2 regions of the Kitasatospora sp. NPDC057223 genome follow, and region 1 is predicted to be linked to the other one. Evidence: predicted binding sites of a transcription regulator. Region 1 holds the regulator's gene; the other holds the start of a gene.

Region 1 (3,406 bases):
GACGGTCGTCGCCAAGCTCGGCCTGCAGCAGTTCGGCAAGGAGGGCGAGCCCTTCGACCCGACGATGCACGAGGCGCTGATGCACAGCTACTCCTCGGACGTCACCGAGGACACCTGCGTGCAGATCCTCCAGCCGGGCTACCGGATCGGCGAGCGGATCATCCGCCCGGCGATGGTCGCGGTCGCGGAGCCCCAGCCGGGCGCCCAGACCACGGCCGCCCCGGACGACGCCGACAAGGCGGCGGACGGCGACGCCGACAAGGCTGACGGTGGCGCGGAAAGCTGACAACCTGTGCGCTGCGGAGTCGTACGTCGTCCAGTACGACGAACGGCTCCGCAGCGCCGTATCCGCCGACGGCCCCCGGGCCGCCGGCACCCGTAGCGGACCTATAGACCCTGGGAGGTGGCGGCAGCCATGAGCGGCAAGGACTACGTGGAAAAGGACTACTACAAGGTCCTCGGTGTACCCAAGGACGCCACCTCCGCCGAGATCAAGAAGACGTACCGCAAGCTGGCCCGCGAGTTCCACCCCGACGCCAACAAGGGTGACGCCAAGGCCGAGGACCGCTTCAAGGACATCTCCGAGGCCTACGACGTCCTGTCGGACGAGAAGCGCCGCAAGGAGTACGACGAGGCGCGCACCCTCTTCGCCAACGGCGGCTACCGGTCCGGCGGCCCCGGCGGCAACGGCAGCTACAGCTTCGACTTCGGCGACCTCTTCAACGGCAGCCAGGGCGCCCCGGGCGGCGGCGGTGGCGGCGGCGGAATCGGGGACGTCTTCGGCGGCCTCTTCGGCCGCGGCGGCCGGCAGGCCCAGCCGCGCCGCGGCGCCGACGTCGAGACCGAGGTCACCCTCAGCTTCGAGGAGGCGGTCGACGGCGCGACCGTGCCGCTGCGGATGACCAGCCAGGCCGCCTGCCGCACCTGCAGCGGCACCGGCGCCCGGGCCGGCACCACCCCGCGGGTCTGTCCGACCTGTGTCGGCGCCGGCACCGTCAGCCGCGGCCAGGGCGCCTTCGCCCTCTCCGAGCCCTGCCGGGACTGCCGCGGGCGCGGCATGATCGTGGACGACCCCTGCCTCGACTGCCACGGCAGCGGGCGCGCCAGCTCCGCCCGCACCATGCAGGTCCGCATCCCCGCGGGCGTGCAGGACGCCCAGCGCATCCGGCTCAAGGGCAAGGGCGCCCAGGGCGAACGCGGCGGCCAGCCCGGCGACCTCTTCGTCCTCGTGCACGTCGACCCGCACCCGGTCTTCGGCCGCAAGGGCGACAACCTCACGGTGACCGTGCCGGTGTCCTTCCCCGAAGCCGCCCTCGGCGGCACCATCGAGGTGCCGACGCTCAACGGACCGCCGGTGAAGCTCAGACTGCCCGCCGGCAGCGCCAACGGCCTCACCCTGCGGGCCCGCGGCAAGGGCGCCACCCGCAAGGACGGCACCCGCGGAGACCTGCTGGTCACCGTGGAGGTCGTGGTACCTCAGCACGTCACCGGCGACGCACTGACAGCTCTGGAGCAGTACCGCGAGGCCACCGCCTCGGACGATCCGCGGGCCGCCCTCTTCCGGGCGGCGGAGGGAGCGTGACCAGCTCATGAACCGTGACTCGATCGGCGTCGGCCTCGGCGACGGCCTCCCCGGAGGCCCCCGCCCCGGCCGGGCCGCCCGCAACCCGGCCCCCGGCCCCGCCTACGTACTGACCGAGGACACCCCGGTCTACGTGATCTCGGTCGCCGCCGAACTCTCCGGCCTGCACCCGCAGACCCTGCGCCAGTACGACCGCCTCGGCCTGGTCTGCCCCGACCGCACGGCCGGCCGCGGCCGCCGCTACTCCGCCCGCGACATCCAGCAGCTCCGCGAGGTCCAGCGGCTGTCCCAGGACGAGGGCATCAACCTGGCCGGCATCAAGCGCATCATCGAGCTGGAGAACCAGGTCGCCGCCCTCCAGTCCCGGATCGGCGAACTCGCCGACTCCCTGGAAGGCGCCGCCAGCGCCCTCCAGCAGCGCGAGGCCGCCGTCCACGCCTCCTACCGCCGCGACCTCGTCCCGTACCAGCAGGTGGCCCAGTCCAGCGCCCTGGTGGTCTGGCGCCCGAAGCGGTAGCCGCGCCACCTGTACGTACAGCCGCCGGTTCCCTCCGCCCGGGGGGTGCCGGCGACTTGCGTGAGGTGAGAGAGTGCTGCACCGGGGCAGGGACCGGTCGACCAGGCCGTGCCGTCGGGTCAGGCTCGCAGACCGCGGTCGCTGCCTAGGATTCGGGTGCAACACGTTCCAGTCACTTGACTGCGTGTCCGGTCGACGACGAGGAGCCGACAATGAGTGGGCGAGAGCAGCCCGGTTCCATGCCGCGCGGATCACAAGTCCTTTCTGCGGACGCCCGCGCGCTTTATCTGAAGGCTGTCCAGGAGAATGGGCGGCTGCGCCGGGGCGGCTGCGCACCGACTGCCAGTGTTGCTATCGACGAGTTGTTGGGCCTGGGTCTGCTCATCCATGACGGTGATGAACCGGGACTTCTGCTTGCGGTCGATCCCACGCAGCTCGCGGCGAGTCTCAGTTCGACATGGCAGCGGCAGGCGCTCGAACTGCTCTCGCGAGCAGTTTCCCTGCCGTCGGATCTCAACGAACTGGCAGAGGCCTTCCATACTCCCGATCAGACCGGCGGCCCTATTGAGTACGTCCGCGGGAAGGCGCTCATAAATCAGCGGCTCCAACAGTCCGTGGCCGTCGGGATGGCGGAGGGCCTTGCCATGCAGCCAGGCGGTCCTCGGCCTCCCGAGCTGCTCGCATCAGGTCTGGAGCGGGACCTGGAGATCCTGAGGGGGGGAGGTGCGATGCGGACCATCTACAACGCCAGCACTCGCTACCACCAGCCCACCAGGGATTATGTTTCGAAACTCGCCGGCGAAGGATGGCAATTCAGGACCCTGGACGAGCCGTATGCCCGTCTGATCATAGTGGATCGCCGTCTTGCGGTAATTCCGGTGGCCGAAGACAATATGGCGGCATTCATCCACGATCCGGCGGTGATCAGTTTTATCGTCGAGGAGGTGTTCGAGCGCAGCTGGAGTCGGGCGCTCGAATTCGACGGTGACCGTACTGTTCCGCAGCAGGTGGTTTCCCGGCTTCGGCAGACCATTATCGAACTGCTGCTCTCCGGGACGAACCACCGCGTCATCGCGCGGCGACTGGGCATCAGCGAGCGGACTCTGGCGCGTCACATCGCGGAGATGAGGGACGACTACAAGGTCGACTCCCTCTTCCAGCTCGGATATGTGCTCGGCAGTGTGCCCCGGCGGGAACGAGAGTGGGGAGCGGGGTCCTGACACGGTGGTGTCCCCGGCATCACACGACGGCTGCTGCTGTCGTACCGACTCGGTCCCCAACGTCCGGGTCCACCCCTGTGTGCGGTC
Region 2 (3,406 bases), on a different contig from region 1:
CGGCGGCCCGGTGCCGCAGGAGGTGCACGGCCCGCGCGCCGGCCAGCAGGAGCAGCGCGGCGGCGGACAGGGCCCAGGCCAGTTCGCCGAAGCCGATCAGCCCCGGGAGCCGGACGGGCAGTGCGGCGGCGCCGCCCGCCAGGATGGCGGTGCCCATCACGGCGGCGTACCAGTTGGGGCCGAGTGCGGCGAGGTCGAGGCGGGGCCGGGCCGCCGACGGGCGGGCGGTGCTGAGGGTGGCCATGGGTCCACCGTGCCGGGGGAGCCGCGGAGCCGGTAGCGCCCCCGGTCCTATGAGCGCATAGCCTGCCTCTATGCCTCTCTCACCGCACGTCCCCGAGCTCGGCGCCCTGGAGCTGCTGCTCGCGGTCGCGCGCCTCGGCAGCGTCGGGCGGGCGGCGGCCGAGCTGGGCGTCAGCCAGCCCACCGCGAGCGCCCGGATCAAGGGCATGGAACGGCAGATCGGGGTGGCCCTGCTGGACCGCTCGCCGCGCGGCTCGAAGCCGACCGAGGCGGGCCGGCTGGTGGTCGAGTGGGCCCGGAACGTGGTCGAGGCGGCCCAGGCACTCGACGCCGGGATCGACGCGCTGCGCGAGAACCGGGACGCCCGGCTGCGGGTGGTGGCGAGCCTGACCGTCGCCGAGTACCTGATGCCGGGATGGCTGATGGCGCTGCACGAGGCCAGCCCCAGGACCTCGGTGACGCTGCGGACCGCGAACTCGGCGGACGTCGCCGGACATGTGCTGGCCGGCGACGCCGACCTCGGCTTCGTCGAGGGCCCGACCACCGCCGCCGGGCTGTCCGGCACCGTGGTGGCCGCCGACCGGCTGGTCGTGGTGGTCGGCCCCGACCACCCGTGGGCCCGCCGCCGGGCGCCGCTGACCGGCCCGGAGCTGGCCGGGGCCGCACTGGTGCTGCGCGAACCGGGGTCGGGCACCCGGGAGGTGCTGGAGATGGCACTGGAGCCGTACGGCGGCGCGGCGCGCCCGCTGATGGAGCTGGCCTCCTCGACGGCGCTGAAGGCGGCGGCGATGACCGGCGCCGGGCCGGTCTGCCTGAGCGAGCTGGCCGTGGTGGAGGAGCTGGCGACCCGGCGGCTGGTCGCGGTGCCGCTGGCGCCGGGCCTGGACCTGCGGCGCCCGCTGCGCGCGGTGTGGCCGGCCGGGCAGCGGCCGTCGGGCCCGGCCCGGGAGCTGCTCGGGCTCACCCGGCGCAGGGGCTGAGGCAGGCCGTTGCGCCGTCTGCCGTTCACTCGAAAGTTGAGCGGAATAGACTCAACTTAGTGCATGCTGTAATCAGCAAGAAGCAGTAGTCGAGACAGAGGAGGACGACCCAGCAGTGGACGCCAGCAAGTTCACCACCAAGACGCAGGACGCCCTGTCCGCCGCGATCCGGCAGGCGGGCGCAGCGGGGAACCCGGACGTCAAGCCGGTGCACATCCTGCTCGCCCTGCTGGAACAGCCCGAGGGCATCGCCAAACCGCTGCTGGAGGCCGTCGGCGCGGACGCCGGCCAGGTCACCGCCGAGGCGAGGCGCCTTCTCGCGGCGCTGCCCAAGGCCAGCGGCTCCACCGTCGCGGCGCCCCAGCTGGCCCGCGACACCCTCGCCGTGCTGACCGAGGCCGGAAAGCGCGCCGACGACCTGGACGACCAGTACCTCTCCACCGAGCACCTGCTCGTCGGCCTCGCCGCCGAGGGCGGCGCCGTCGCCGACCTGCTCGCCCGGCACGGCGCCGGCGCCAAGGCGCTGCTCGCCGCTTTCAAGGACGTCCGCGGCAGCGGCCGGGTCACCTCGCAGGACCCGGAGGCCACCTACAAGGCCCTGGAGAAGTACGGGACGGACCTCACCCAGGCCGCCCGGGACGGCAAGCTCGACCCGGTGATCGGCCGCGACCAGGAGATCCGCCGGGTCATCCAGGTGCTCTCCCGCCGCACCAAGAACAACCCGGTGCTGATCGGCGAGCCCGGCGTCGGCAAGACCGCCGTCGTCGAGGGCCTGGCCCAGCGCATCGTCGCGGGCGACGTGCCCGTCTCGCTGCGCGGCAAGCGGCTGGTCTCGCTCGACCTGAGCGCGATGGTCGCCGGCGCCAAGTACCGCGGCGAGTTCGAGGAGCGGCTGAAGGCCGTCCTGAACGACATCAAGCAGAGCGACGGGCAGGTCGTCACCTTCATCGACGAGCTGCACACCATGGTCGGCGCGGGCGCCGGCGGCGACTCCGCGATGGACGCGGGCAACATGCTCAAGCCGATGCTGGCCCGCGGCGAGCTGCGGATGGTCGGCGCCACCACCCTCGACGAGTACCGCGAGCGGATCGAGAAGGACCCGGCCCTGGAGCGCCGCTTCCAGCAGGTGCTGGTCGGCGAACCCTCGGTCGAGGACTCCATCGCGATCCTGCGCGGCCTCAAGGGCCGGTACGAGGCGCACCACAAGGTGCAGATCTCGGACGCCGCCCTGGTCGCCGCCGCCACCCTCTCCAACCGGTACATCACCTCGCGCTTCCTCCCCGACAAGGCCATCGACCTGGTCGACGAGGCCGCCTCCCGGCTCCGGATGGAGATCGACTCCTCCCCGGTCGAGATCGACGAACTCCAGCGCGCGGTCGACCGGTTGCGGATGGAGGAACTCGCCCTGGAGAAGGAGTCCGACCCGGCCTCGGTCGACCGCCTGGCCCGGCTGCGCCGCGATCTCGCCGACAAGAACGAGCAGTTGAGCGTTCTCACCGCCCGCTGGGAGCAGGAGAAGAAGAGCCTCAACCGGGTCGGCGAGCTCAAGGAGCGGCTGGACGACCTGCACGGTCTGCTCGAACGCGCCCAGCGCGACGGCGACTTCGAGCGTGCGTCCAAGCTGATGTACGCCGAGATCCCGGCCGCCGAGCACGAGCTCATCGAGGCCCAGGAGCGTGCCGCGGACGAAGACGCGAGCCAGTCCATGGTCAAGGAGGAGGTCGGACCGGACGACGTCGCCGACGTGGTCTCCTCCTGGACGGGCATCCCGGCCGGCCGGCTGCTGGAGGGCGAGAGCGCCAAGCTGCTCCGGATGGAGGACGAGCTCGGCCGGCGCCTGATCGGCCAGCGCGAGGCCGTCCAGGCCGTCTCGGACGCGGTGCGCCGCACCCGCTCGGGCATCGCCGACCCGGACCGCCCGACCGGCTCGTTCCTCTTCCTCGGTCCGACCGGCGTCGGCAAGACCGAACTGGCCAAGGCCCTGGCGGACTTCCTGTTCGACGACGAGCGGGCGATGGTCCGGATCGACATGAGCGAGTACGGCGAGAAGCACTCCGTCTCGCGGCTGGTCGGCGCCCCGCCCGGCTACGTCGGCTACGAGGAGGGCGGCCAGCTCACCGAGGCCGTCCGCCGCCGCCCGTACAGCGTCGTCCTGCTGGACGAGGTGGAGAAGGCCCACCCCG

Evidence for each region. Region 1 encodes HspR, which represses chaperone genes until heat shock. Its sites were predicted from a motif close to TTGAGNNNNNNNNNCTCAA; they were not measured.
Region 2: the regulator HspR is predicted to act here: its motif matches at 1,260-1,278, upstream of clpB (ATP-dependent chaperone ClpB).

What each region holds. Positions count from the first base shown of each region.
Region 1 covers NZ_JBHUWW010000007.1:48,071-51,476, forward strand. Annotated here, with positions in the region: gene grpE (nucleotide exchange factor GrpE) at 1-286, shown strand, start outside; gene dnaJ (molecular chaperone DnaJ) at 416-1,582, shown strand; gene ACFUK0_RS04835 (heat shock protein transcriptional repressor HspR) at 1,590-2,099, shown strand; gene ACFUK0_RS04840 (hypothetical protein) at 2,312-3,319, shown strand.
Region 2 covers NZ_JBHUWW010000063.1:19,492-22,897, forward strand. Annotated here, with positions in the region: gene ACFUK0_RS22110 (C4-dicarboxylate ABC transporter) at 1-244, opposite strand, end outside; gene ACFUK0_RS22115 (LysR family transcriptional regulator) at 315-1,223, shown strand; gene clpB (ATP-dependent chaperone ClpB) at 1,339-3,406, shown strand, end outside.